Regions from separate parts of the Streptomyces sp. NPDC094448 genome, predicted to be linked through region 2. Evidence: riboswitches for the same ligand, from Rfam matches in the RefSeq annotation. Region 2 holds a riboswitch; each other region holds the start of a gene.
The links. Region 2 has a riboswitch for cobalamin ahead of ACIQ9E_RS04945 (ribonucleoside-diphosphate reductase subunit alpha). Riboswitches for the same ligand answer to the same signal wherever they lie in the genome.

Region 1 (9,766 bases), on a different contig from region 2:
GATCTCGTGGGGCGTACCCATGAGTGCGACTGGCCTCCCGAGGACGTGGCGCCCGTACCCGTCGTCACCGCCGCGGAATTCTCCGCGGATGCGCTGACCAGCCGGGAGATCTCGGATGCGGTGGGCGGATCCCGGCACTCCGGCTCGTCGCTCTACAGCCTGGACACCGACGCGCTCGCCGGGCTCGCCCCCGATGTGATCCTCACCCAGGACCTCTGCGATGTATGCGCCGTCTCCTACACCTCGGTCTCGCGGGCGGTCCGCCTGATGGAGGGCGAGGCCCGCGTCCTCAGCCTCGAACCCCGGACCCTGGACGATGTCCTGGAATGCCTGGTCCGGGTGGGGGAACTCCTCGGAGTCGAGAGCGCGGCACGGCTGCGTCATACGGAGCTTTCCGCCCGGCTGGCGGCGGTACGCGAGGCGACGGCGGGCCGTCGCCGCCCGCGGGTCGTGGCCATCGAGTGGCTGGACCCGCTCTGGCCGGCCGGCCACTGGGTCCCCGAGCAGATCACCCACGCGGGCGGACTGCCCCTCCTGGCGGCGCCCGGCGAGCACACCAAGCCGATGACGTGGCAGGACGTGGTCGCCGCCCGGCCCGAGGTTCTCCTTCTTCTGCCGTGCGGCTTCAGCCCGGAGCGCACGGAGCGGGGGCGGGAACTGCTGACGGCGCTGCCGGGCTGGGCGGAGCTGCCCGCCGTACGCGGAGACGAGGTCTGGGTTCTCGACGGACCGGCGTACTTCAACCGCCCCGGCCCTCGTGTGGTTCGCGGAGTGGAGGTCCTGGCGCATGTCCTGCACGGATCAGCGCCCGGCGAGCCCGTCTCCGCGGCGGAGGCCCGCCGACTGGCCGACGTCCGGCCCATCGGACAGCGGACCACTCGTCTCAGATCATCATCCACATAATGGACGCGCCTCTGTCGTGAGGATCAGCGGCACCGTAAGCTGGCCGACGCGACTGGTTCGCCCTGTCCGCCAGGCAGGTGCGTCGTAAGAGGGAACCCGGTGGGAATCCGGGACTGCCCCGCAGCGGTAAGTGGGAACGACCGCCGTCATATGCACTGGACCCGGGACGGGTCTGGGAAGCGACGGCCAGTAGGTGTCCGCCGGAAGATTCCGGTGGGTGGGCCCACGAGTCCGAAGACCTGCCCGTTGCCCGTGCACGGACCATTCCGTGTGCGGATATCCCGGTGACCTCGAGGGCGGGTCGGCGAACATACCGAGCGGAAGGCCGCGCATGCCGCGCGAGGCCCTTGTCCGTCCGGTCCGTCGCCCCTTCGCGCTCTCGTCCCCGCCTCCGGGATCTCAGGGATTCATCTCGCGAAGGAGATCTCCGTGACATCGAAGTCCGCAGCCGCGGCAGCACGGTCCACCGTGTACGGCTACCCCCGCCAGGGCCGGCACCGGGAACTCAAGAAGGCCATCGAGGGCTACTGGAAGGGCCGTATCACGGCCGATGCCCTGACCGCCGCCGCCTCCGACCTGCGCCGCCGGAACTGGCAGGAGCTGGCCGACGCCGGTATCGACGAGGTCCCGACCGGTGACTTCTCTTATTACGACCACGTCCTCGACACCACCGTCCTCGTCGGCGCGATCCCCGCCCGGCACCGGGCCGCTGTCGCCGCTGACGCGCTGGACGGCTACTTCGCCATGGCGCGCGGCACGCAGGACGTCGCCCCGCTGGAGATGACCAAGTGGTTCGACACGAACTACCACTACCTCGTCCCCGAGCTGGGCCCGGACACCGTCTTCACCGCCAACCCGGCCAAGCAGGTCGGCGAGCTGACCGAGGCGCTCGCCCTCGGGCACACGCCCCGCCCGGTCCTGGTCGGTCCCGTCACCTATCTCCTCCTCTCCAAGCCCGCCCCCGGGGTGGCCGCGGACTTCGACCCGCTGACCCTCCTCGACCGGCTCCTTCCGGTGTACGCGTCGGTCCTCGCCGATCTACGGGCCGCCGGGGCCGAGTGGGTCCAGCTGGACGAACCCGCTCTGGTGCAGGACCGCACTCCGGCCGAGCTGAACGCCGCTGCCCGGGCCTACCGTGATCTCGGCGCCCTGACCGACCGTCCGAAGCTGCTGGTCGCCTCCTACTTCGACCACCTCGGCGAGGCCCTGCCCGTCCTCGCCAAGGCGCCCGTGGACGGCCTGGCACTGGACTTCACCGAGTCGGCTGCCGCCAACCTGGAGAAGCTGGCCGCCGTCGGCGGACTGCCCGGCAAGCGCCTGATCGCCGGAGTCGTCAACGGCCGCAACATCTGGATCAACGACCTGGGCAAGTCGCTGGCCACCCTCGGCACCCTTCTCGGCCTCGCCGACCGGGTCGATGTCGCCGCTTCCTGCTCTCTGCTGCACGTCCCCCTCGACGCTTCCCTCGAACGGGACATCGACCCGCAGATCCTCCGCTGGCTGGCCTTTGCCCGGCAGAAGACCACCGAGATCGCCACCCTCGCCAAGGGCCTCGCCCAGGGCACCGACGCCATCACCGGCGAACTCGCCGCCAACCGGGCCGCCCTCGCCTCCCGTACCGTGTCCCCGATCACCCGGGACCCCGCGGTCCGCGCCCGCACCGGGGCGATCACGGACGCGGATGCCCGCCGCTCCCAGCCGTACGGCGAACGGACCGTGGCACAGCGCGAGCGCCTCGGGCTGCCCTACCTGCCGACGACCACCATCGGCTCCTTCCCGCAGACCGACGAACTGCGGGTGGCGCGGGCCGATCTGCGGGCCGGCCGGATCGACACCGCCGGGTACGAGGAGCGCATCCGGGCCGAGATCGCCGAGGTGATCTCCTTCCAGGAGAAGACCGGGGTCGATGTCCTGGTGCACGGCGAGCCCGAGCGCAACGACATGGTGCAGTACTTCGCCGAGCAGCTCACCGGCTACCTCGCCACCCAGCACGGCTGGGTCCAGTCCTATGGCACCCGCTACGTCCGGCCGCCGGTCCTCGCGGGCGACATCTCCCGACCCGAGCCGATGACGGTCCGCTGGACTTCTCACGCGCAGTCCCTCACCGACAAGCCGGTCAAGGGCATGCTCACCGGCCCGGTCACCATGCTTGCCTGGTCGTTCGTCCGCGACGACCAGCCCCTCGGCGACACCGCACGCCAGGTCGCCCTCGCCCTGCGCGACGAGGTGAACGATCTGGAGGCCGCCGGGACCTCCGTCATCCAGGTCGACGAACCGGCCCTGCGCGAAACCCTCCCGCTGCGCACCGCCAACCACGCCGCATACCTCGCCTGGGCGACGGAGTCCTTCCGCCTCACCACCAGCGGTGTCCGGCCGGACACCCAGATCCACACCCACATGTGCTACGCCGAGTTCGGCGACATCGTCCAGGCCATCGACGACCTCGACGCCGACGTCATCAGCCTGGAGGCCGCCCGCTCCCACATGCAGGTCGCCCATGAACTCGCCGCCCACGGCTACCCCCGCGAGGCCGGACCCGGTGTCTGGGACATCCACTCCCCCCGCGTGCCGTCTGCCGAGGAGGCCGCCCGCCTCCTCCGTACTGGTCTCAAGGCCATTCCGGCCGAGCGGCTCTGGGTCAACCCCGACTGCGGTCTGAAGACCCGGGGCTGGGCGGAGACCCGGGCCTCCCTGGAGAACCTGGTCGCCGCCGCCCGTACGGTGCGCGGCGAACTTCCCACGTCCTGACGGGGATCCCCGTCGGGGGCGGCAGGGCGCATGCCCTCCGTCCCCGACGGGGTCGGGATGCGGTCGTCCACGATGCCCAGGGGGGTCCCTACCGATGAAGCGCGAGCCGCAGCACGTTGTCGTCAACGGCAGGCGCATGGTGGTGGTGACGATGCGGGAGTTCGAGGCCCTGCACGCACTCCGCAGGCAGCTGGGCGCACAGGGCAAGCGGATCCGAACCAGCCGGCCGGTGACCCGAGTGCCGGCCCCGGCAGGGTCCGGTGGGGCCGGCGAACGGGGACGGCCCGGCCCGGCAGTAGCCTCACCGAAGTTGAGACGAGTTCGGGCAGCCGACCGGACGGCGGATGCGGCGGAATGCCGGCCTTTCGAGTTCTTGCCGGACTCAGCCGGCGGCGGCATGGAACCATCGGCCAGGAAGAGGCCGGGCGCTCCCCGCGAGTGCGGGGTGGCCCTACGTACCGTACGTACGGCCTTATCGCGCCATCTCCTGCCGCAGTTTGAGACATCCGGTTGGTCCGCCCGCCGAGGGAACTTCGCTGATCATCGACGGCTCCCCGCGGCCGCACTCCCCTGCCACCGCCCCGGCGCATAGCGGCCTGATCTTTACGGGTGCCCTTCCGCCACGCCGGAACGCCTGGCGACGCTCAAGGAGCGGGGGTGACGAACCGTTCCCCCGTTCTCGAAGGGGGACGCATGACAGCGCACACGAAACCACCGAGGGTTTCGCGCACCAAGGGCAAGCTGCTGCTGGGGGTCCTGGCGGCGGCGTCCCTGGCGATGGGCGGCCTGACGGCCGGCCCCGCCTCCGCGCAGGCCCCGGCTCCGGAGCCGAAGGAGGCGGGCGCGACGGGGACGGGCACGTCGGAGCACGCCACCGGCGTGGACACCCCGGCCGAGGCCCGGGCGGTGGAGGAGTACCACATGAAGGACCCGCCGCTGGCCGGCGCCGCCGACTACGCCCAGTGGCTGCCGACGTCCGGTGCGGCGTCCCCGGCAGGCCCCGCGCCCTCCACACCCGGCCCCGCGCCCTCCACACCCGGCTCCGTACCGCCCGCGTCCGCCACCGGCCTGGTGACGGCCGAGGAGTGGGCGAGGGACCTGCCGAAGGAGGCGGCGAAGGAGGTCAGGAAGGCGTTCCCGGCCAACCTGCCGCTGGCCCGTACCGTGGGCAGGGTCTGGTACACCAACCCGCGCGACGGGAAGACCTACGGATGTTCGGCGGCCTCCATCAACAGTCCGTCGAAGATGATGGTGGCAACCGCGGGCCACTGCGTCGCCATCGGGGGCAGCGGCGCGGGCGGCAGCGACCCCGGCAAACGGGTGTGGATGAAGAATTGGATGTTCATGCCCGCCTACAACACCGGTGGCCAGGAGGCCCCCTACGGCAAGTTCGTCGCCAAGTACATCCGCGCGTTCGACTATTGGCTGGACGGCGGGGGCTTGCCCTACGATTTCGCGCTGGTCACCGTGAACCCCAATGCTCAGGGGCAGCAGGTGGTCAACGCGGTCGGCGGCAACGGCCTGTCCTACAACTACGGCGACACCGAGGACGTCACCATGGTGGGCTACCCGGTGAATCACGGCGGGGGCTACACCCAGAACCACTACGCCGGTCGCACCAAGACGTCCGACCGCGACTTGACCCTGATCATGATGGAGGGGTCCGGCTTCAACGAAGGGGGCAGCGGGGGACCCTGGTTGCGCAAGTACGACCCCTTGACCGGCAAGGGGTTCATCAACGGCGTCACCAGCGTCATCCGCAACGGCACCAGCAACAAGAACGACAGTCCGCACTTTGGCAGCGCCATGAAGCTGATGTGGGACGAGCAGGGGTCCCGCATGTAGGAGCCGTCGGCGGGCGGTCACGGACGGACCCGTGGCCACCAGCACGGGGAACATCCTCCGGACCGTACGACGACCGGCCGACCGTCAGTGGCCGGTCCACGGCCCGGAGGGCCGCCGCTCGCGCCCGGTCCGGCTCGGCCCGGGGCGAGCGCTCCAGGCCCACGGAACTTCTTGACCCAGTCGCAGGTGGCGAGGTTGTTGGCGACAGCCGGGACGACGCTGGGGTCGGCGCTGCAGTCAGAATCGGAGAGCCGCTTCCGGCGAGGGCAGCTGGCCGCCCTCATGCGTCGTTCCGAGCGTCGCCGGTCGCGGTCCTCGCACTCGAACATCTGCAACTCGGCCGGGAACCCCCGGTGAGGAGAGCCATTCGCGTTCGGCGGGCGACGAGGTCGGGGAACCGGACTCGCATGGTGAGCAGCCGTAGGGCCCGGCAGGCGGTGTCGATCGCCGCGTCGGAGGCGGTCCGGGTCAGTTTGTGGCGCAGGCCGGTCATGGCGCGTCCTTCCTGGAGCGGTTCAGCAGCTGGTCCCAGCGGTCGAGAGAGGGCAGGGTACGGCCCGGCACGGGGGCACCGTCACCGCGGTCATCACGCCGTCATCACGCGGTCATCACCCGGCCGGAACCACGATCGCGTACAACCATTGCCGGTCCGCCGGAGTCCTGCTCACACATGCCGTTGGCATGTGCATTTGCCTAGGGGAAAGAGGACGCATGGCTGTGAACCGGAGGCTCTTCCTGGGCGGATTCACCGCGGGTGCGGTGACCGTGGCGGCGGGCACGGCGACGCCCGCGGCGGCCGCGGCGACCCAGGGGCCGACGACGACGTTCGACGGACCCGTGGTGGCCGAACGCTTCAGCACGAACTCGACGGCCAACTCCGCCTTCCTGAAGACGACGTCCACGACCGAACACGCCGCGACCGTCTACCAGGCCGGGACCTCGGGCAGCGGGGTCGCCCTGAACATCGTGTCGGACAATCCGGATAACTCCGCCGTCTACCTCACCGGCCGGGAGAAGACCCGCGGCACACTGAAGATCTCGCACATCGGCCACGCGGACGGGTCCGATGCGGACGCCGCCGCGGTGTCCATCGACCTCAAGACGGCCGGAACAGCCACCCAGGGCATCTTTCTGACCGCCACGGACGGGGCCACGACGGGCAATCTGATCTGTCTGCGCAACAACGGCCGCGACGATTTCGTCGTCAAGGGCAGCGGACGCGTCGGCATCGGTCTCGCGGTGGGCTCCGCCCCCTGGTCCCAGCTCCATATCGTCCAGCGGCCGGGGGCCAACTCCGCGCTGATGGTCGAGGGGGCGGTACGGGTCGTCGACGCCGCGACCGTGCCGACGGCCGTCGACTCCAAGGGCGGCGGCGCGCTCTACGCCCAGGCCGGCGAGTTGCTGTGGCGCGGCGCGAACGGCACCGTCACCCGTATCGCCCCGGCCTGATCAGCGACAGGGACGGACGACGACCGTGCAACTGACACCCGAGGAACTGGTCGCGGAATTCCATGACGCCGTCATGGAACTGTATTTCGCCCGCAAGCGCATCGCGCATCTGGAGGCGGAGAACGAAATGCTCCGGATACGGTCGGCGGAGGCCGGGCCGAACAGTGCGGAGCAGACGGAGGCGGCCGCCGACACCGCGCCCTGACCCCGCCGCCCGGTCCACTGCCGGAGCGCCCCCACCGGCGCTCCGGTTCAGCGGGCCCGGACGGCCGTGACCGTGTAGTAGTCGAGGATCCCGCGCTCGTAGGCGCGCAGGAAGTTCCGCGGCCAGGTTCCCTCGTCCCACCACCGGCTGAGCCACCGGTCCCACTCCGGCCAGACGTATGCCCCGATCGGCTCGACGCGCACCTCCGTGAGCCCGGCCGCCGAGAACGCGTCCGCGAGGGCCGCCACCGGGCGGGCGAGGTCCAGCCCGTTCGCGAAGGTCTCCAGCAGCTCGGCCAGTTCCCCCGGCCGGGTGGGCTCGTCGTCCACGGTGAAGAAGCCGGCCACGGCCGTACGGCCGCCGGGCCGCAGGACCCGCGCCGTCTCCCCGGCGAAGGCGGTGAGGTCCGGGAAGTGCTGGGCCGCCTCGACGCTGACGACCACGTCGTACGCATCGTCCTCCGACGGGATCCGCTCGGCCGCTCCCCGGACGAACCTCAGCCGGTCCGGCATCCGGCGGAGCAGGTCCGGGTGGAGGTCGCGGGCGCGCTGCAACTGCTGCGGATGGATGTCCAGACCGGTCACCGCTGCGGGTCCGTACTCCTCCAGGGCCAGCGCGCAGCCCCGGCCGAGTCCGCAGCCCACTTCCAGGAGCCGGTCCGGCGCCCGCAGGGCCGCGGCGTCCAGAACGTGCCGGTACAGATCCTGCTGGCTGCGGATCCGCTCCGGCTCCCCCGGCGGCCGGGCCGAGTCGATCGCCCGCCAGTAGCCGAAGTTGATGAAGCCGCCGCCGAAAATCGGCTCCGCGCCCAGATCGGCCGGACCGTACGTCTCGCGCACCACGGAGCGCATCGGGGCATCCGCCCCCGGAACACCGTCCGTCACCCTTGCCTCCCTCGACGCCCGCACCCCCCTCATCATGCCCGGATCCGCGGTCGGTACCCGGGGCGGAGTACACCCCGGCCGGAACCGGCGATCGGAGGGGCGGGGCCTTTCGGCGGATGACCGGGGGGCGCGGGCCTTTCGGCGGAGGGCCGGAGGGCGCGGGCCCTTCGGCGGAGGGCCGGGAGGCGCGGCCCCGGCGTGCCGCGGTTCAGTACCGGCCGACGCCGGATCCCGTCTCAGCGGCGGTCTTCAGATCGCGCAGCCATGCTTCGAGGCCCTGCCGGAGGATCCCGGTCGCGATATCGGGGACCGCTTCGACCTGGGGGCCGGTGTGGGTCTCCTCGGTGGCGACCCGGACACCGCCCGGCACCTTGGTGAAGGTCCACACATGGATGCCGTCGATGCGGAGCCCTTCGGCGGTCGCGGGGCCGGCCCACCGGATGCAGGAGCCGGGCTTGAGCTGGCCGACGGTCGAGGTGATCTCCATCTCGGTGGCGGGAGTGACCGGATTGGGAGGTACGGGGAGGGTCCAGCGGAAGGCCGAATCCTTCCGGAAGGGGCCGTGGTCCAGACGTTCGGCGCTGGTGGCGGAGCCCTTCCAGGACGGCCAGCGGGCGATATCGGTCTGGAGCTTCCAGATGGTGGCCGGCGGGGCGTCGATCACGGTCTCGGTCCGGTGGCGAACGCTCGCACCGGGGTCGACGCCCTTGCCGCGGCAGGTGAGGGGCGCGCCGGGGCGGTCGGGACCGGCCGCGGCGGGCGCGGCCGCGGTGCCGAGGACACCGAGGAGGAGGGAGGTGGTGCACAGGGCGGCACGGATGCCGGTGCCCAGGAAGACGGACATGTCGTTCCCCTTGTCAGTTACATGATCTCATGACTGTAAGAAGTTATAACGGTTCGCGAAGCGGGCGGTCAACCAGTTGAGTGATAACCTCTAACGAAATCTTGGAGCCGTAACGGAAAATCGGGAGAGGTGGCCGTCGATGGGGGACGCGGATCCGGGGACGCCCCGGGAGCGGTACCGGGCCCAAGTGCGCTCGGAGATCAAAGAGCGCGCCTGGGAACAGATCGCCACGGCGGGGGCGTCCGCGCTCTCCCTCAACGCGATCGCCAAGCAGATGGGCATGAGCGGGCCCGCGCTCTACCGCTACTTCGCCGGCCGCGACGATCTCATCACCGAGCTGGTCCGGGACGCGTACCGGAGCCTCGCCGATACCGTCCGCACGGCCGCCGGGGCCGGTGCCGACCTCGCCGGGCTGGCGCACGTACTGCGCGACTGGGCCCTCGCACACCCCCAGCGCTACCTGCTCGTCTACGGCACCCCCGTCCCCGGCTACCACGCGCCCGAGGACATCACGGGCATCTCGTCCGAGATCATGGACGTCCTCCTCGACGCCTGCGCGGCACTCGCCCCGGCCGGGCCGCCGACACCGTTCGACGGCCATCTCGCGGACCACCGGGGCTGGGCCGGGGCACACCCCGCCCCGCCCGCGGTCCTCCATCTGGCCCTGGCCTTCTGGACCCGGGTGCACGGCCTGCTCTCCCTGGAACTCGCGGGCCACTTCGCCGGAATGGACTTCGACCCCGCCCTGCTCTTCGCGGCCGAGGTGGACGTGCTCACGGCGCGCGGCGCCTGATCCGGATCCGGATCCGGTCGGGTGCCGGCAGCGCACCCTGCGGACCCGAAACGGTGAACCTGTGCGCGACCGGGCACGTACTCCCCCGCAGAGGC
Region 2 (9,766 bases):
CGGCCGGTGTGCTGGCGTACGCCCTGCTGGGCGAATGCGCCGGGCGGGCGACCACCCACGGCACGCTCCAGGTCGTCTTCGTGGTCCTGGCCGCGACGCTCGCCGGAGCCGTGGCCCGGCCGGCCCGGGACCGCCGCGGCCTCCGGCGCGAACTGCCCGGCCATCTCGCCCGCCGTATCCTCGTCGCCGCCTTCGCGGCCGTCTGCTTCCAGCCGCTGCACGCGTCCGGCACCCCCGATGGCCCCGCCGCGGGCGCGGCGTACGCCCTGTTCCTGCTCCTTCTGCTGGCGCTGACGGCCCTCTGCGACACCGTGCTGCGCGCCGCCTTCCGCCGCTCCCGGACCGGTTTTCCGTACGGCCCCCTGCTCCGGGACGAACTGCGCGCCCTGCCCTCCATCGGCTCCGCGGTCTGCGCCACCGGGGTGGTGATGGCCCTCGCCGTCACCACCGCCGGACTCTGGGCGCTGCCGGTGTTCAGCCTGCCCCTGCTGCTCACCCAGCTCTCCCTGAGCCGCTACGAGGCCGTCCGCGCGACCTATCGGCAGACCATCGCCTCCCTCGCCCGCGCCACCGAGATCGCGGGATACACCCCGCCGGGCCATGCCCGCCGGGTCGCCGCTCTGGCGGTCGCCGTCGGCCGTGAGCTGGGCCTCGGCGGCGCCGATCTGACCGTGCTGGAGTACGCGGCCCTGATGCACGACATCGGGCAGCTCTCCCTCGTCGATCCGGTGCCCGACGGGGCCACCGCCCGGCTCCCGGCCGCCGAACAGCACCGGATCGCGCTGCTGGGCGGTGCGGTGGTCCGGCAGACGGGCGTACCGGCGGCCGTCGCCGTCGTCGTGGAGCGGCAGGCCGATCCGTACCGCGACCAGCCGCTCACGGCCCGTATTGTCCGTACCGCCAACGCATACGACGATCTGACCGGGGGAACCGCTAGGGAGAGCGGCGTCGGCGCGGACACGGACTCCGGCGTGCGATCCGGCGCACGGCGTGCGGTGACCGCGCCGGCCGCGCTCGAAGAGCTGCGGCTGGCCACCGGCCGGGACCATCAGCCCGAGGTCGTGGAAGCCCTCGCCCGGGTGCTGGCGCGGGGCGTCCGGGGCCGTGCGGTGCCGGACCAGGACCGCAGGGGTCACAGCCCCCGGGTCTCCCGGTAACCCCGGGTCCGCCTGGTGACCCATGGGTAATGAGCCGGTCCCCGGCGCGGCATGGTTGGATGCGAAGAGGAGCAGAAACAGAGGAGAGGCAATCGGACGGCAGCGTCCGCGACGGCTGCCGGGACCCGGGAGCCGCCGGGAAGGGCACGACGGCACAGGGCGGCACCGGGAGCGGCAGCGCCGCCGACGGCGGAACGAGACAGCGTCCGGGGGAACTGACCCGAGCGACCGGCAGGCGGGAATCGTGAGGATCTTCGGGAAGGTACGGCATCGGCCCTCCGCCTCGTGGCGGCAGGCCACCGACCGCGCGTTCACGCTGATCGGCGACGGCCGTTACGAGGACGCGGGCGCCCTGCTGACCAGGGCCGCGGACCTGGAGCCCTGGCTGGCCGAGTCCTGGTTCAATCTGGCCCTCCTGCACAAGTTCCGGCACGACTGGGAGCAGGCGCGGGCCGCCGGGCTGCGGGCGGTGGCCCTGCTGGACCGGGACGCCGGAGCCCCGGACTGGTGGAACGTCGGTATCGCGGCGACCGCGCTCCAGGACTGGCCGCTGGCCCGCCGCGCCTGGCAGGCGTACGGGCTGAAGGTGCCCGGCGCACCCGCCCGGACGGGCGCCGCCGGTACGGGCCTCGGGGCCGTCGGCGAGCCCCTCGACATGGACCTCGGCAGCGCGGCCGTACGCCTGTCGCCCGAGGGCGAGGCGGAAGTCGTCTGGGGCCGCAGGCTGGACCCGGCCCGGATGGAGGTCCTCTCCATTCCGCTGCCGTCCTCCGGCCGCCGCTGGGGCGAGGTCGTCCTCCACGACGGCGCCGCGAACGGCGAGCGCATCACCTCCGCGGGCCCCGCGTACCCCGTTTTCGACGAGATCGAGCTGTGGGCGCCGTCACCGGTGCCGACCTGGGTCGTCCTGCTGGAGGCCGCGACCGAGGACGACCGGGACGCCCTGGAGCGGCTCGCCTCCGACGCCGGATTCGCCGCCGAGGACTGGTCGTCGTCGGTACGGCTGCTCTGCCGCACCTGCTCCGAGGGGTCGATGCCGAGCGCGGAGGGCGAGGGCGAGCACCTCGACCCCCACGACCACAGCGAACCGGGCCATCCGGGGCCGCTGGGCCACCGGACCGCGGGCGAGCTGTGGTCACCGGAGCGGGAGTGCGGTATCGCGGCCCCGCCCGGACTGGTCCGCGGACTGCTCGACAGCTGGGTCGCGGACCGCCCGGACGGCCGGGAGTGGCGGGATCTCGAAGAGGTCTGCTGACCGCGCGGCCGGAAAGTGCCGCTGACCGCGGTCCGCGGAAGGGCCGTAGGCTGTATCCCCGCACGTTCCGTACGCCGCCCGGCGCAGGGAACGCTCCAGAACCGTCACCGGTCACCGACCATCACCCGGGGTATCGAGGAACACATGGCGTCGCAGCAGGGCATTGACGAACCGGCCGTCGAGGAGTTCATCAACGACACGGAGGACGCCGAAGAGCGCGAGCGGGCCCACCGCGAGCGCGGCACGTCCCGCCCCATCACGGTCGTCGGCAATCCGGTCCTGCACCGGGAGTGCCAGGACGTCACCGTCTTCGACGAGGAGCTGGCGGCGCTGATCGACGATATGTTCGCCAGCCAGCGCACGGCGGAGGGCGTGGGACTGGCCGCCAACCAGATCGGGGTCGACCGCAAGGTCTTCGTCTACGACTGCCCGGACGACGAGGGCGTCCGGCATGTGGGTGTCGTCTGCAACCCGGTGCTGGAGGAGCTGCCCGCGGAGCGCCGGGTGCTGGACGAGTCCAACGAGGGCTGCCTCTCCGTCCCCACGGCCTACGCCTCCCTGGCCCGCCCCGACTACGCGGTGGTCAGCGGGCAGGACGCCGAGGGCCATCCGATCCGGGTCCAGGGCACCGGCTACTTCGCCCGCTGCCTCCAGCACGAGACGGACCACCTCTACGGCCGGCTGTACATCGACCGTCTGTCCAAGCGCGACCGCAAGGACGCGTTGCAGCAGATGGCGGAGGGCACCCCGCGGTACGAGACCGTCCCGAACGAGTGACGTTCCGCCCGTCCGCAGACCGTGAGGCCGCCCTTCAGGGCGGCCTCACGGCGTTCCCGGCTCTGCCGCGGCGCTGCGTACGGCCCCGTCACGACGGTGCGGCCGGGCCCGGGAGATCCGGACCCGGCCGCACCGGGGCGCCTCTGCCGAGGCGGGCTCAGAAGTCGTCGTCGAAGCCGACCGAGCCCTCCACCGCCACCTGGTAGGCCGAGGGGCGGCGCTCGAAGAAGTTGGTCAGCTCCTGCACGCCCTGCAGCTCCATGAAGGAGAAGGGGTTCTCCGATCCGTACACCGGGGCGAAGCCCAGCCGGACCAGCCGCTGGTCGGCGACGCACTGGAGGTACTCGCGCATCGACTCCGTGTTCATGCCCGGCAGACCGTCGCCGCACAGGTCGCGGCCGAACTGCAGCTCCGCCTCCACGGCCTCCTTCAGCATGTCGGTGACCTGCTGCCGGAGTGCGTCGTCGAACAGCTCGGGCTCCTCCTTGCGGACCGTGTCGACGACCTCGAACGCGAAGTTCATATGCATGGTCTCGTCCCGGAACACCCAGTTGGTGCCGGTTGCCAGACCGTGCAGCAGACCGCGCGAGCGGAACCAGTACACGTACGCGAAGGCGCCGTAGAAGAACAGCCCCTCGATACAGGCCGCGAAGCAGATCAGATTGAGCAGGAAACGGCGGCGGTCGGCCTGTGTCTCCAGCTGGTCCAGCTTCTCGACGTGGTCCATCCACCGGAAGCAGAACTGGGCCTTCTCCCGGATGGAGGGGATGTTCTCGACCGCGGCGAAGGCGGCCGTACGGTCCTCCGGGTCGGGAAGGTAGGTGTCCAGCAGCGTCAGATAGAACTGGACGTGCACCGCCTCCTCGAAGAGCTGACGGCTCAGGTAGAGCCGCGCCTCCGGGGAGTTGATGTGCTTGTAGAGGGTGAGCACCAGATTGTTGGCGACGATGGAGTCACCGGTGGCGAAGAACGCCACCAGCCGGCCGATCAGATGCTGCTCGCCCGGGGTGAGCTTCGCCAGGTCGGCGACGTCGGAGTGGAGGTCTACCTCCTCCACCGTCCAGGTGTTCTTGATGGCGTCGCGGTACCGCTCGTAGAAGTCGGGGTAGCGCATCGGCCGCAGAGTGAGTTCGAAGCCCGGGTCCAGCAGATTCTGTACACGGGCGGGCGTTTCCGGGGTGGGCATTACTGGCAGGCCTCGCAGGACTCGGGGTTCTCCAGGGAGCAGGCGACCGCCTCTTCGGGGGTGACCTGCGCCGGAACGGGGACGGAGCCGGCGGTCGAACCGGTCGCGGCCCGGGCGATCCGGGTCGCGGGCCGGGACCGCAGGTAGTAGGTGGTCTTCAGCCCCTGCTTCCAGGCGTACGCGTACATCGAGCTGAGCTTCCCGATGGTCGGCGTCTCCAGGAACAGGTTCAGCGACTGCGACTGGTCGAGATAGGGAGTCCGGGCCGCCGCCATATCGATCAGACCGCGCTGCGGGATCTCCCACGCCGTCCGGTACAGCTCGCGGACATCGGCCGGGACCCAGGAGAAGCCCTGGACCGAACCGCTGGCGTCGCGCAGCGCCTCCCGGGTCTGCGCGTCCCAGACGCCGAGCTTCTTCAACTCCGCCACCAGGTAGGAGTTCACCTGGAGGAACTCTCCGGAGAGCGTCTCGCGCTTGAACAGGTTGGAGACCTGGGGCTCGATGCACTCGTACACGCCGGCGATGGACGCGATGGTCGCGGTCGGCGCGATTGCGAGCAGCAGGGAGTTCCGCATCCCGGTCCGGGCGATCCGGGCGCGCAGGGCCTCCCAGCGGTCCGGCCAGGCCGGCTCGGTGCCGTAGTGGTCGGGGTGCAGGACCCCGCGGGCGGCCCGGGTCTTCTCCCAGGCGGGGAAGGTGCCGTGGCGCTCGGCCAGATCGGCGGACGCCTCGTACGCGGCGAGCATGATCCGCTCGGCGATCCGGGTCGACAGGGCGCGGGCCTCGGGGGAGTCGAAGGGCAGCCGGAGCTGGAAGAAGACGTCCTGGAGGCCCATGGCGCCCAGGCCGACCGGCCGCCAGCGGGTGTTGGAGCGCCCGGCCTGCTCGGTCGGGTAGAAGTTGATGTCCACGACCCGGTCGAGGAAGGTCACGGCGGTACGGACGGTGGCGTCCAGCCGCTCCCAGTCGATATCGCCGCCGACGACGAAGGCGCCCAGATTGACCGAGCCCAGATTGCAGACCGCGGTCTCGCCGTCGTCGGTGACTTCGAGGATCTCGGTGCAGAGGTTCGACGAGTGGACCGTGTGGCCCTTCTCGGCGGTCTGGTTGGCGGTGCGGTTGGCGGCGTCCTTGAAGGTCATCCAGCCGTTGCCGGTCTGGGCGAGGGTCCGCATCATCCGGCCGTACAGATCACGCGCGGGCATGGTCTTGCGGGCCAGGCCCTTCGCCTCGGCGGCCCGGTAGGCGGCGTCGAACTCGTCGCCCCAGAGGTCGACCAGCTCGGGGGTGTCGGCGGGGGAGAAGAGCGACCACTCGGCGTCGTCCGCGACCCGGCGCATGAACTCGTCCGGGACCCAGTGCGCCAGATTGAGGTTGTGGGTGCGCCGGGCGTCCTCGCCGGTGTTGTCGCGCAGCTCCAGGAACTCCTCGATGTCCGCGTGCCAGGTCTCCAGGTAGACCGCGGCGGCGCCCTTGCGGCGGCCGCCCTGGTTCACCGCGGCGACCGAGGCGTCGAGGGTCTTCAGGAACGGGACGATGCCGTTGGAGTGCCCGTTGGTGCCGCGGATCAGGGAGCCGCGGGCCCGGATCCTGGAGTACGACAGCCCGATACCGCCGGCGTGCTTGGAGAGCCGGGCGACCTGGTGGTAGCGGTCGTAGATGGAGTCCAGCTCGTCGAGCGGGGAGTCCAGCAGATAGCAGGAGGACATCTGCGGGTGGCGGGTGCCGGAGTTGAAGAGCGTCGGCGACGAGGGCAGATAGTCCAGCCGGCTCATCAGCCCGTACAGCGCGACGACCTCGTCCAGGGCGCGTACCCCGTCGTCCTCCGCGAGCCCGCAGGCGACCCGGAGCATAAAGTGCTGCGGGGTCTCGATCACTTGGCGGGTGATGGGGTGGCGCAGCAGATAGCGGCTGTAGAGGGTGCGCAGCCCGAAGTAGCCGAAGCGGTCGTCGGCGGCCGGGTCGATCGTCGCGTCGAGCCGCTCCGCGTACCGCTCCACGAAGGCGGCGGTACGGTCCGCGATCAGGCCCTCGGCATGCCCCACCCGCACCGAGGCGGTGAAGGAGACGGAGCCCTGGCCCGCGGCCTCGGCGGCGATGGTCCGGGTCAGCAGCCGGGCGGCCAGCCGGGAGTAGGCGGGATCCTCGGAGATCAGGCCCGCGGCGGCGTCGGTGGCGAGCTGATGGAGTTCCGCCACGTCCGATCCGGGGTGCCGGCCGCGGAGCGCGGCGGCGGCCACCCTGCCGGGGTCGGTGTCCGGCAGATCGGCGGTGAGGTCGGTCAGGGTCCGCAGCAGGGCGGTCCCCGGCCCGTCCTCGGGCGTCGCGGCAGGGGTCCCGGGGGTCTGCCCGGGAAACTGCTGGGCGGTGCCTGAAGCCGGATCGGCTGGCGCGATGGTCACGTGGTGCTCTCCCTCGCTCGGCTCGCGGGCCGTCGGCGGGGGAGGGGTGGGCAGGCCGGGTGTACCCGGAAACGGGCAGCACGCACGGCGTCCACCGGCCCAACCGCGAGGCCCGGACGTCTCGGCACCCGGGTCGGACGATCCGGGTGCGCTGTCGGCAGACGGCCGGACTTGCCCTGGCATGACAAAGCACGCAGAAGCACACCGTTGCGGGACAGTTCCGGATTCGCACCGGATTCCTCTGCGGTGACAGCGAGATGAGCATACATGTGGGGGCACCGCCGAAGCGGTGCCCCCACATGTTGTGTCGCGCCTCTCATACTCCCGTACGGTTCGGGGCCGCCCGCGCCCGTGTCCGGGCGCCTGCGGGGACGGCCGGTCCCCTGCCCGGGACGGCCCGCCCGAGCCCCTCCAAGGGGCACGGTGCTCCTTCCCGGGCTGGGCGAGGTGAAGGTTCTAGGGGCAATGGGGGGACCCCCAGCGCCCCTGGGTACCCGGCCTTGCCCACCCCGGGAAGGGGACCGGCCCCGGAGCGGGAGGCTTCGGGGCCGGGCGGGTCGGAAAAGGAACTGCTCAGTCCTGGGGGCGGCGCAGACGGGCGACGAACTTGTAGCGGTCGCCGCGGTACACCGACCGCACCCACTCCACCGGCTCCCCCTGCGCGTCCAGCGAGTGCCGCGACAGCATCAGCATCGGCAGCCCGACGTCCGTACCGAGCAGCCCCGCCTCGCGCGGTGTCGCCAGGGACGTCTCGATGGTCTCCTCCGCCTCGGCGAGACGGACGTCGTAGACCTCGGCCAGTGCCGTATAGAGGGAGGTGTACTTGACCAGGCTGCGCCGGAGCGCCGGGAAGCGCTTGGCCGACAGATGGGTGGTCTCGATGGCCATCGGCTCACCGCTGGCCAGCCGGAGCCGTTCGATCCGCAGGACCCGGCCGCCGGTGGAGATGTCGAGCAGCCCCGCGAGGGTGTCGTCCGCGGTGACGTACCCGATGTCGAGGAGCTGGGAGGCGGGTTCCAGGCCCTGGGCCTTCATGTCCTCCGTGTACGAGGTCAGTTGAAGTGCCTGGGAGACCTTGGGCTTGGCGACGAACGTTCCCTTGCCCTGGATGCGTTCCAGCCGGCCTTCGACGACCAGCTCCTGGAGCGCCTGGCGCACGGTGGTGCGCGAGGTGTCGAATTCGGCCGCGAGCGTACGCTCCGGCGGTACCGGCGTGCCCGGGGGCAGGGTCTCCGTCATGTCCAGGAGGTGCCTCTTGAGGCGGTAGTACTTGGGTACGCGCGCGGTCCGGGTCGGTGTCCCGGTCTCGGTCTCCGTACCCACCCCGTCCGTCGTCATGGCCCGCCTTCCCGTTCCCGACTGCGCTGCTGCCGTCACCGGCTCCTCCGTCTGTAGCGGATCACATCGTGGCACGGGCCGGTCCCGGGGAGTGACCCTGTCCCTCCTGTTTTTCTGCCTTCAGGCTGGACACCACTGCTTCTTATACACCGAGGGGGCTAGGGTTGGTCTAGTCCAAGGGAAGGCCTCAAGCCTGCCCGGATCATGCCCTGATGTCGGTCCGATAACGGACTGGACAGGCATGTTTATCGAGCCTTGACAGCCCGAAAGGTCTAGGCCAAGCTCCGGGTACTGGTCTAAACCATTTAAGACCGGGTCCCAGCCCCAGGCAGTACTTTCGCGTATGGCTTCGTTTTGGGCGGGGTGGCAGGCATCCCTTAGGAGGGTGGCGTGAAGCGCAAGCTCATCGCGGCGATCGGTGTCGCGGGCATGTTGGTCAGTGTTGCCGCGTGTGGCTCGGACGACAAGAAGGACAGCGAGGGTTCCGGCAAGGACGGCTTCAAGGGTCAGACCCTGACGTTCTGGGCCATGGACGGCTCGACGCCGGACAAGTGGCTCGCTGATCTGACCGCCGAGTTCGAGGCCAAGACCGGCGCCAAGCTGAAGTACGAGAAGCAGGCGTGGAACGGTATTCAGCAGAAGCTGACGACCGCTCTCTCCGAGGACACCCCGCCGGACGTCTTCGAGATCGGCAACACCCAGACCCCCGCCTACGCCAAGACCGGCGGTCTGGCGGACCTGGGTGACCTGAAGAAGGAGATCGGCGCCGACTGGTCCGAGTCCCTCAACAAGGCCTCCGTCTTCGAGGGCAAGCAGTACGCCGCCCCCTGGTACTTCGCGAACCGCGTCGTCGTCTACAACAAGTCGGTCTTCGCCGAGGCCGGCATCACCGCGCCGCCGAAGACCCGCGCCGAGTTCTACGCCGCGCTCGACAAGATCAAGGCGAAGGGCAAGGAGCCGATCTACCTGCCCGGCCAGAACTGGTACCACTTCGTGGGCCTGGTGATCGGTCAGGGCGGCGAGCTGGTCAAGAAGGACGGCGACAAGTGGGTCTCCAACCTCGCTGACCCGAAGGTCCAGGCCGCGGCCGCGGAGTACAAGAAGCTCCAGGCCTACTCCAAGGCCCCCAAGGACAAGGACGAGGCCACCCCGCAGCAGGCCGACATCTTCGCCCAGGGCAAGACCGGTGCCTTCATCGGCATGGGCTGGGAGGGCGCCACCGCCATCAAGGCCAACCCGGCCATCGAGAAGGAGCTCGGCTACTTCACCATCCCCGGTGAGACCGCCGACAAGCCCGAGGGCGTCTTCCTCGGCGGCTCCAACCTCGCCGTCGCGCAGAACAGCAAGAAGCAGGCGCTCGCCAAGGAGTTCCTGAAGCTCGCGCTCTCCGACAAGTACGAGGGCGGCCTGGCCAAGGCCAGCGGCGTCATCCCGAACAAGGAGTCCCTGAACTCCAACCTGACGGGCAACCCGGTCGCCGAGGCCGCCGCCCCGTCCGCGAAGTTCGGCGGCACGACCCCGCTGATCGCCGAGTGGGCCGCCGTCGAGAACGCCCCCAACCCGATCAAGACCTACCTCACTGCCGTGGTGAGCGGTAAGTCTCCGGCGGACGCCGCCAAGCAGGTCGAGGGCGAGTTCAACAAGCGCC
Region 3 (9,766 bases), on a different contig from region 2:
AACTCGTCGTACCACTCGACGATCTGCACCCAGTCCGTCTCCCCGGCGCCGGGCGCATCGGCGTGGAGCGCCGCGATCGCGGCCTGGGCCTGGTACTCGCCCAGCCGGTCGCGGGCGAGGGCGGCCTGAAGGATCATGACGCCCTCGCCGATCAGGGCGGTGTCCCACCGGGCGCGGTCCTGCTCCGCCAGCGGCACCAGAGCCCCGTCCGGCGCGGTCCGGGCGGCCCGCCGGGCGTGGTGGAGCAGCATCAGGGCGAGCAGCCCCGCCACCTCCGGGTGGTCGATCGCGGCCGCGAGCTGCCGGGTCAGCCGGATCGCCTCGGCGGCCAGGTCCACATCGCCGGAGTAGCCCTCGTTGAAGACCAGATAGAGCACCCGCAGCACGGTGGAGACATCCCCCGGCCGGTCGAACCCGACCCCGGACACCGTCCGCTTGGCCCGGCTGATCCTCTGAGCCATCGTCGCCTCGGGCACCAGATAGGCCCGCGCGATCTGGCGGGTGGTCAGCCCGCCGACCGCGCGGAGCGTCAGTGCGACCGCCGACGACGGCGTCAGCGACGGATGGGCGCAGAGGAAGTAGAGCCGAAGGGTGTCGTCCACCGAAGGCACCGGTCCCGGCGCCGGCTCCTCGTACAGCAGGTCCTGGCGCCGGCGCCGGGCGGCGTCCGCCCGCGCCGCGTCGAGGAACTTGCGCCAGGCCACGGTCGTCAGCCAGCCCCGGAGATCCCGTACCGGCTCCGCACCGGGCTCACCGGCCTCCTTGCGGCGGACCGCCTCGACCAGCGCCTCCTGCACGGCGTCCTCGGCCGCCGGGAAATCGGCTCCACGGCGGACGAGGACGCCGATCACGCTCGGCGTGAGACTCCGGAGCAGTGCTTCGTCCATGATCGTGGGAGTGGGTCAGTCGGTGATGGTGGGCGGGGCGCTCAGGAAGGGGCGGACCTCCAGCCACTCGTGGATCGGCTTCCCGCCCGCACCGGGCGCGGCCGACAGCTCCCCGGCCAGTTCCACGGCGCGCTCGTAGCTGTCGACGTCGATCACCATCCAGCCCGCGATCAGGTCCTTGGTCTCGGCGAACGGTCCGTCGGTGACCGGCGGCCGCCCCTCGCCGTCGTACCGGACCCAGGCCCCTTCCGGAGCGAGCGCCAGCCCCTCGACGAACTCGCCGGTCCCCTCCAGACGAGCGGCGAAGTCGTTCATGTACTGCACGTGCGCCGAGATCTCCTCCGGCGTCCACCGGTCCATGGGCACGTCGTTCACCGGGGCCGGTGCGCCGCGGTAGTGCTTGAGAAGCAGGTACTTCGCCATGACGGTCTCCTTGGTGCTGGTGCGGCCATTCTGGCCGCGTTCACCCCGGGGACGGAGCGGGCCACGGATTCTCGACATGGTCCGGCGAAGTTTTTTGCCTCGTACGGACCAGCCCGGGTGCCCGCGGCCCGGCGCTCACGCCCCCGGGCCGTCCTGCCGCGGCGCGCCCGGCGGTGCGAACCGTACCGGTGCCCGGAAACGGGCCCGCCGGGCCGCGCGGCGGAAGACCGTCAGGACCGCCGGGCCCGCCAGCAGGATGCAGACGAAGTTGGTGACCGCCCGGCCCGTGTCCCAGCCCAGCGATGTCGCGATATCGAAGGCGATGTAGCGCTGCCACTGCTCGGTGAACGGCAGCCCCGGCAGATAGGCGATCGAACTGCCCGGGTCGACGGAGAACGGCCAGAACGACAGATTGAGCAGAAAGCCGAAGAGATAGCCGGAGAGCGAACCGTAGACGGCGAGCATCAGGACCTCCCGGCGGCCCGAGGCCCTCGGGAGGAGGCCCGCCAGCATGCCGACGAAGGCACAGCCGAACATCTGGTACGGCATCCAGGGGCCGACCCCGCCCGTGATCAGGGCCGACGCGAACAGCGACGTACAGCCCAGGGTGAAGCCGAAGCCCGGCCCGTACACCCGGCCCGCGAGCACCAGGACGAAGAACACCGTCTCCACGCCCGCCGTGCCCGCCCCCAGCGGGCGCAGCGCCGCGTTGACGGCCGACAGGACGCCCAGCATGGCCAGTGCCTTGGAGTCGATCCCGCCCTCGGCGATCTCCGAGATCACCACGGACAGCACCAGGACCAGCAGCACGCCGAAGATCAGCGGGGGAGCGTAGTGGGAGGCGAAGGTGCCGGGGGCGACGACGAACGGCCAGAAGAAGGCCACCAGGCCGAGAAGCGCGGCGAGGGCGATCACGATTCCGGCGCGCGGGCCGATCCTGATCGCGGGTGCGGCGGGTGCGGCGGGTGCGGCGGGTGCGGCGGGCACCGAAAACTCCCGTTCCGGACCCGGTCCCGGTCCTCGTCCCGGACCCCGTCCTGATTCCGGACCCGGTCCCGGTCCCGGTTCCGTAGGAACGCCGCTCATCCCGCCGTCCTCCGCTCTCCCGCTACCGCCGCCACCTGTCCCACCGTCAGATACGGCAGCGGTGCCAGGATCTTCGCGACCTGCGGGGCGAACACCGGAGACGCCGTGATGACCTCCGGAGTCGGCCCGTCGGCGACGACGTCCCCCTCGGCCATCACCACCACCCGGTCCGCCGCGCGGGCCACGAACTCCACATCGTGCGTGGCCACCACCACCGCGCGGCCCTCCCGCGCCAGCCCGTCCACGATCCCCGTCAACTGCTCCTTGGCCCGGTAGTCCAGCCCCCGCGTCGGCTCGTCGAGCAGCACCACCGGCGGCGCCGCGGCCAATTGGATCGCCAGGACCAGGGCGAGCTTCTGGCCCTCGGACAGATCCCGCGGATGCGCGCTCCCCGGAATACCGGGTACCAGCCGGTCGAGGATCTCCCGCGCCGGTACGGCCGTTCCCGCGTCCGGCGCCGATTCGCGGTCCGCCTGTGCCAGTTCCTGCGCGACGCTCTCCAGATAGAGCAGGTCCGTCGCCGTCTGCGGCACCAGGCCGACCAGCCGCCGGGCCCCGGCCGCGGGCAGCTTCTTCGGATCGGCGGCGGTACCCCCCTTGAAGACTTCCACGGTTCCGGCCTGCCGCGGCCCCGACCCCTGGAGCGCCCACAGCAGCGACGACTTCCCCGAGCCGTTGCGGCCCATCAGCGCAGTCACCTCGCCCGCCCGCAGCTCCAGGGCGACCTCCCGCACAGCCGGTACGTTCCGGTGCTTCACCGTCACCCCCCGGGCGGCGAGCACCACCGATCCGCCGTGCCCGCCGCCCGCGGGAGCGGGCCGGGCCGGCGGGGGCACGGCGGCGGCGAGCGCGGTCCGCAGCGGGGCCGCCGCCCGGCGCGCGTCACGGATCGACAGCGGCAGCGGAGACCAGCCCGCCACCCGGCCCAGGTCCACCACCGGCGGCGCCACACCCGAATCCCGGAACACCTCGGCGGGCGGCCCCGACACGACCCGCCCGTCTCCGGGCAGATGCAGCACCCGGTCCGCGTACTGCACCACCCGCTCCAGCCGGTGCTCGGCGACCAGCACCGTCACCCCCAGATCGTGCACCAGCCGGGTGACGGCGGCGAGCACCTCCTCCGCCGCCGTCGGGTCCAGCGCGGACGTCGGCTCGTCGAGGACGAGGACCCGGGGATGGGCCGTCAGTACGGAACCGATCGCCACCCGCTGCTGCTGCCCGCCCGACAGCTCGTACAGCGGCCGGTGGCGCAGCTCCGCCAGACCCAGCAGGTCGAGGGTCTCCTCCACCCGTTTGCGCATCGTCGCGGGCGGCACCGCCAACTGCTCCATCGCATAGGCCAGCTCCTCTTCGACGGTGTCGGTGACGAAGCCGTCCAGCGGATCCTGGCCCACCACGCCCACCACATCGGCCAGCTCCCGCGGCGGATGGTGTGCGGTGTCCCGGCCGTCGACGACGACCCGGCCGTGCAGGGTGCCGCCGGTGAAATGGGGCACCAGCCCGTTGACGGCCCCCAGCAGAGTCGACTTCCCGACCCCCGTATGCCCGGTGACCAGGCACAGTTCGCCCTCCTCCACCGTCGTACAGACATGGCGGAGTACGGGTTCCGGCGCACCGTCGTAGACGACGGACACCTCGTCGAAAGTGATCACAGGGCGGAATCCTCGGTGCGGCGCGCGACCGCGCGCGGGACGGAAACCTCGGCGGAAGCACCGGCGGCGGTGGGCGAAGCCTCGGCGGAAGCAGCGGTGGCGGCCCGTGGCGAAGCCTCGGCCGAGGCACCTGCGGCGGCGCGGGGTGAAGCCTCCGCGGGTACGGCGGACGGCGGCGGCGACAGGAATCCGGCGGCCCCGGCGAGCAGGATCGCCACGGCCGGGACCGGCGGCAGGGACGGCCAGCCCAGCGGATACAGCGACGCGTTCAGCTCCGCCGCGTCGAACCCGGTCCCGCTGAACAGCAGCACGGCCGAGAGCACCCCGCACCCGGCGACCGCCCACTCCGGAAACCGCCACGGATCGGGCCGGTACAGCGTCCGCGTCACCCGCCGGCCGCCGAGCCGCAGCCCGGCCAGACAGAGCAGGGCGCCGACGGCCAGCGCGGGCAGCCCCAGCGGTCGCGGTGCCGTCGCGTCGAGCAGACCGTACGCCCCGGCACAGAGACCGCACATCCCCAGCAGCATCAGCGCCCCCGTCAGCCGCCGCGAACGGCGTGTCGCCGAACCGGCCCGGCCGTAGCCCCGCGAGTCCATCGCCGCCGCCAGCCGCAGCGACCGCTCCAGGGCGTCCTCCAGCACCGGCACCACGATCCCGCGCAGCGCCCGGAGCCCCTTCGTCCGGCCCGCCCGCAGTCGGCGGGCCCGGTGCACCCGCCGGACGCTCTGCACCAGCTGGGGCGCGACGCTGATGGACACCGTGACCGCGACCCCCAGCTCGTACAGCGCGCCCGGCAGCACCCGCAGCGCCCGCTTCGGATTGGCCAGTGTGTTCGCCGCCCCGATGCAGCACAGCATGCATGCGAGCCGCAGCCCTTCCGTGGCCGCCGACAGCAGCGCCTCCAGCGACACCGGACCGCCGATCTGGATGCCCGCGTACCAGTCGGGTGTCGGGATCGTCGGCAGCGAGAACAGGAAGTGGTCGTCCGGGGTGATCCCGGTACCGAAGACGGCCCGGAACACCACTCTGATCGCGATCACGATCAGCGCCAGACAGAGGTAGTAGTGGAAGCCCCTGGCCCACGGCGCTTCGGTACGGCGCACGGTGACGACGTAGCCGAGGACCGCCAGGACCAGAAACAGCAGGAGCGGATTGTTCGTCCGGCTGACCGCGGTGGCCAGCGCCAGCGCCCAGATCCACCAGGCGACGGGGTGCAGGGTCCTGGGCAGCCTCCGGCCGCCCGGGTCCGGCGCGGGGCCGGTGGCGCTGCGCAACACGTGGGCGGCTCCGTCTAATCCGTGCGCCGGCGGCGCCGGACCGTGACCACGGCCGCCCCGCCGAGCACCACGACCAGGCCCACCGTGGCGAGGACGGGCAGCGCCGACCCCGAATCGTGGTGGGCGTCGGTGGCCGGGGCCGCGTCCACGACCTTCGGGGCCCCGCTCGCGGCGGCCACCGCGTCCGGCGCCGACGCGGTGGGCGACGGAGCAGCGGTGGACGGCGACGGGGACGGTGACGGGGCGGCGCTGGTCGGCGTGCGGGTGGAGGGTGCGGCGGACGGTGTGGTGGCAGGTGAGGGGGTCGGGGGTGCGGTGGTACGGACCGGAGCCGGGCCGGTGTCCGTACCCGGCGGTACCGCTGGTGCTTTCGCGGTGGGCGCGGGTGCGCCGCCCACCGGCCGGGTGTTGTGCGCCCGCAGCTGATCAGGGGTGACCTTCGGCCGTCCCTTCGTGCCGCCGATGTCCGTCCCACCGAAGATCCACAGGTCGACACTGCCGGGCTTCGGCTTGTAGAGCATGGCGCCGAGGGTGCTGTACTCCCAGGTGTTCTCGCCCGGATCGGCGTGCCAGTACGACCAGTAGGCGGAGGCCGGGGGAGTGAGGACGCAGTCCTCCTGGTCCGGCGGCGGGAACATCTTCCCGCCCCGGTGGCCGCTGTAGCCGATGCGGCAGATGAACGCCGGGCCGTCGTGGCCCGTGCCGGCGGTCCGCCAGCCGCCCTGGTTCAGCAGTTCGTAGCCGGTGGTCGGAGTCGTACCGCAGGAGCGGTATACGGGCCCGCCCCAGCGGCTGAAGTCGACCGCGAGGACCGCACCGGACGAGGTCGTGCAGCGGCCCATCGGCTGCGGATCGGCTACGGCCGGGGACAGGGGAGCCCCCAGCGCGGCGGCCGTCAGCGCGAGCGCCGCGGCCGCGCGGGCGAACCGTACCCGGGTCATCCGCGGCTCCCCGCGGACATCCGGCGGCGGGCCGTGACGACCGCGGCCGTACCGGCGGCCAGCAGGGCGGCCGCGAGACCGGCCAACGGCATCGGGTCCGTACCGGTCGAGGCCAGCCGGCCCCCGCCGGAGCCTCCGGAGCCCGTGGCACCTGTGGAGCCGTCCGTTCCGCCGGAGCCCTCCCCGGGGGTGACGATCTGCGGCGGGGCGCCGCCGTCCGGATCGTGGCCCGGTCCGGGGTCCGGCTGCGGGGACGTGCCCGCCAGGCTCCGCTTCAGCACCGCGAACGAGACGGTGGTCGAACCGCCGACCGCCTGCGCCGACGCCCTCACGTCGGAACCGGGCTCGTCGACGGCGACGTCGAATCCGCCGTCGGTGTTCTGCCGGCCCGCCAGGAACACCTGCGCACGGGCGATCCGGTCGCGGTACTCCGGCTCGTCGAGCGCGAGCCCCTGAATCGCCAGCGCCGCCGAGTTGACCGAATTCCCGGACGCGCCCGGAAAGCCGCCGTCGGCGAGCTGCCTGCCCGCGATCCACTTCAGGGCGCGCGCCACGGCCGCGTCGGCCTTCTCGCCGCCCACCAGGTGGAGCGCCATGGCGGCCATCGCCGTGGAGTCCACTTCCTGGTCCGAAGAGTTCTTCACCGGGATCACGCTCGGGAAGGCGCCGGACGGCCACTGGAGGGAGAGCAGATACTCCACCGGGACGGCGGCCGCTTCCCGCTCATCCGCCCGCACCTGCGCGATGATGCCCAGCGACTGGCCGAACACGGACCTCGCGTTGCGGTAGTTGCCCTTCGCGTCGCAGCCCTGACCCGCTGCGGCGCAGGTCTCCTCCGCCAGCGCGGCGATCAGATCACGGCCGCCGAACGCCCGCGGATCACGGCCGACCGTCTGCGCGAGGAGCGCGGCCTTGCCGATCGAACCGCCCGAGGCGTGCTGGGTGCCCGTCAGGGTCCAGCTGTGCAGGCTGCGGCCCTCACCGTCCTTGCCGCCCTGGTCGAGGAAGTCCACGATCCCGCGGAGCTTGGCGTTGTCGTGCCCGGTGGCGGCGAGCGCGAAGGCACCGTCGATGGTCAGTCCGAAATCGGCGCGCCCGGTGGCTGGTACGGGGTAGTAGCGGCCGCGGACCAGCTGCTTCGGGGCGGTGAGATAGGCCACGCCCTTCTTCAGGTCGGGGCCCTTGCCGGGACCGGGGCCGGGGCCGCCGGGGTCCGGCCCGCCCGGCTCGGCCGGATTCTCCGGATCCGCCGGGATCACCTTGGCGACCAGGTTCAGCAGATCGGTGCCGGTGCCCGCCAGCGCGGCCGGTTCGGTGGGGTAGAGATGCGGTTCCAGGGCGAGTTCGTCGGAGCTGAAACCACCGAGCGGGAACTGCCGGCCGGCCAGCCAGGCGACGGCCTTGTCCGCGCGGGCCTTGTCGCCCGTCGCCCGCAGCACCTGCGCGGCGAGGGCCGTGGTGGTGACATCGGCGGCATTGGTGCTGTCGGTGTAGCCGGGGAGGGAACCGTCCGCCCGCTGCTGTCCCTTGAGTTCTTCCAGGGTCTCGGCCAGGGCCCCGTCGAAGCCGCCCGCCGCGTGCAGCGCCAGGGCGATCCACGCGGTCGCGGCCGGTTCGCCGTCGCAGTACTGGCCGGGCGGGTTCAGCATGCTGCCGTGACCTCCGCCGGGGCAGTCCAGCCGGGTCAGCCGGGCGACCGCGGACTCCGGGGGCTCCACCCCCGCACGGACCAGGGCCAGCACCGCCATCGCCTGTGCCTCGGTGGTCCCGGCCCCGCGGAAGTCGCCCGCGGCCGAGCAGCCCTCCTGTGGGGCTCCGGGCGCCGGCTCGGGGCAGACCGCCGCCAGCAGACCGCCGATCAGATCATGGCCGCCGAAGTCCCGCGGATCCTTCTCGACGATCTTCGCCAGGAGTGCGAGCCGGGCCGCGGCCTCCGCGTTCGGCGGCTGGTCGGTGCCCTGCGGATAGGCATAGGCGGTGGTACGGCCGCGGAGATACGCCGAGACCCGGTCCAGGACCGCGCTCTTGCCCACCGTAGCGGCCAGGGCATAGGCCGCCTTGACGGTCAGCAGGTCACTGGGCTCGCCCGGGGAGGTCTCCACCCGCTCGCCGCCGGTCAGCCGCTGCTGCACCCAGCCGCCCGCCGCCCGGGTGCGGACCTCCGCCGGGCCGTTGCCCGCCCGGATCTGGTCCGGGCTGAACGACGGCTTCGCACCGCCGCCCCCGATCTCCGTGGCACCGAACACCCAGGCGTCCACATCGCCCGGCCTCAGCTGCCGGGACATTGCCCCCAGACTGCTGTAGCGCCAGTCCTTGGTGCCCTTCGCCGCCACCCAGTAAGACCAGTAGGCGTCGGCGCCCGGGGTGTCCTTGCACTTCTCCCGGTCCGGCGTCGGAAACTGCTTGCCGTCCGGGGCCGCGGCATGACCGATCCGGCAGATGAACGCGGGACCGTCGTGCTCGGTGCCCGCGGTGCTGAACCCGCCGGTCTTCAGCAGTTCGTACCCCGTCGTCGGAGTCGGGTCGCAGCCGCGGACCACGGGCCCCTCGAACGCGCCGAAGTCGACCGCAACGATCGCGCCCTTCGACGGAGTGCACTTCTCCGGCGCGTCGGCGGCCGCGGGCGGAGCGGCGGCGTACAGCCCGCCCGAGCAGAGCACCAGCAGCGCCACCGCCCCGGCCGCCCAGGAGCGCGGGCTCCGCCACCGGCCGCCGCGCCCGTCTGTCCCTTGGTTCGTCCCCACCCCGGCCCCCCGTTTTCGTCCGCGCGGGCACGGCACGTGGCGGGGGCGGCCCCGCACGGGCCGGAGTGCGTCACTCCGCCGGAGGCCGGTCGACCACGCCGTAGTCCGCGACGGCGTTTCTCGCTGCATCGAGCGCCCGTCCCAGGCAGTCCGGCTCGTCCGCCGCCCGGCGGACTCACGGTTGCGGGTCAGCGCCGGATTTCCACCGGCTTCCCCTGGACATGAGCATGTATCAGCCGGATTGGAACATGTGGCCGAAGGGGGCGTCAAGGTGACCTGAATCCCACCGCCCCGCGGGGCCTCCGGTGAAACCGGCACGGTGGCGCGGCAGTTGCGCCTCAGGTACCGTCCAGGGCTGTCACATGGGGGAATCCGGTGTGAATCCGGAACTGACGCGCAACGGTGTGGGACGGCGGAAACCGTGCCGAGTCCGAATGCCCATGCGGCTCGCACCACTCAGGAAGCCGTTACCTCGCGTTCGGACGGCGGCCCAGCGGCCCCCACGGCCCCGGTGAGCCCCGGGCCCGGCGGACGGTGCGCCCGGCCGGCGTCCCCCATCACAGGAGCAGGCCACATGCCCCGTAGCGCAACCACCGCACCGATGCCCCGCGCCGCACTGCGCGCCCTGGTCGCCACCACCGCCGCGGCCGCCGCCCTCGCCGCCGCGACACTGCCCGCCACGGCGACCTCCACCCCCGCCCAGATAGCCACCTCCAAGACCAACGGCGTCGCCTATCTGAAGACCCTCCAGGCCGC

Region 1: linked by a shared signal. The riboswitch ahead of metE (5-methyltetrahydropteroyltriglutamate--homocysteine S-methyltransferase) and the one ahead of ACIQ9E_RS04945 (ribonucleoside-diphosphate reductase subunit alpha) in region 2 are both predicted to bind cobalamin.
Region 3: linked by a shared signal. The riboswitch ahead of ACIQ9E_RS25480 (prenyltransferase/squalene oxidase repeat-containing protein) and the one ahead of ACIQ9E_RS04945 (ribonucleoside-diphosphate reductase subunit alpha) in region 2 are both predicted to bind cobalamin.

What each region holds. Positions count from the first base shown of each region.
Region 1 is NZ_JBIWGU010000015.1:30,393-40,158, reverse strand. It holds gene ACIQ9E_RS26125 (cobalamin-binding protein) at 1-903, shown strand, start outside; cobalamin riboswitch at 940-1,165, shown strand; gene metE (5-methyltetrahydropteroyltriglutamate--homocysteine S-methyltransferase) at 1,333-3,651, shown strand; gene ACIQ9E_RS26115 (trypsin-like serine protease) at 4,345-5,496, shown strand; gene ACIQ9E_RS26110 (hyaluronoglucosaminidase) at 6,208-6,945, shown strand; gene ACIQ9E_RS26105 (hypothetical protein) at 6,971-7,150, shown strand; gene ACIQ9E_RS26100 (class I SAM-dependent methyltransferase) at 7,198-8,034, opposite strand; gene ACIQ9E_RS26095 (SRPBCC family protein) at 8,243-8,878, opposite strand; gene ACIQ9E_RS26090 (TetR/AcrR family transcriptional regulator) at 9,018-9,671, shown strand.
Region 2 is NZ_JBIWGU010000002.1:338,336-348,101, reverse strand. It holds gene ACIQ9E_RS04965 (HD domain-containing protein) at 1-1,157, shown strand, start outside; gene ACIQ9E_RS04960 (tetratricopeptide repeat protein) at 1,402-2,412, shown strand; gene def (peptide deformylase) at 2,557-3,189, shown strand; gene ACIQ9E_RS04950 (ribonucleotide-diphosphate reductase subunit beta) at 3,347-4,375, opposite strand; gene ACIQ9E_RS04945 (ribonucleoside-diphosphate reductase subunit alpha) at 4,375-6,780, opposite strand; cobalamin riboswitch at 6,919-7,081, opposite strand; gene ACIQ9E_RS04940 (GntR family transcriptional regulator) at 7,354-8,118, opposite strand; gene ACIQ9E_RS04935 (extracellular solute-binding protein) at 8,509-9,766, shown strand, end outside.
Region 3 is NZ_JBIWGU010000014.1:76,508-86,273, reverse strand. It holds gene ACIQ9E_RS25510 (RNA polymerase sigma factor) at 1-887, opposite strand, end outside; gene ACIQ9E_RS25505 (YciI family protein) at 903-1,310, opposite strand; gene ACIQ9E_RS25500 (ECF transporter S component) at 1,446-2,297, opposite strand; gene ACIQ9E_RS25495 (ABC transporter ATP-binding protein) at 2,393-4,048, opposite strand; gene ACIQ9E_RS25490 (energy-coupling factor transporter transmembrane component T) at 4,045-5,325, opposite strand; gene ACIQ9E_RS25485 (hypothetical protein) at 5,340-6,266, opposite strand; gene ACIQ9E_RS25480 (prenyltransferase/squalene oxidase repeat-containing protein) at 6,263-9,010, opposite strand; cobalamin riboswitch at 9,137-9,266, opposite strand; cobalamin riboswitch at 9,376-9,450, shown strand; gene ACIQ9E_RS25475 (hypothetical protein) at 9,585-9,766, shown strand, end outside.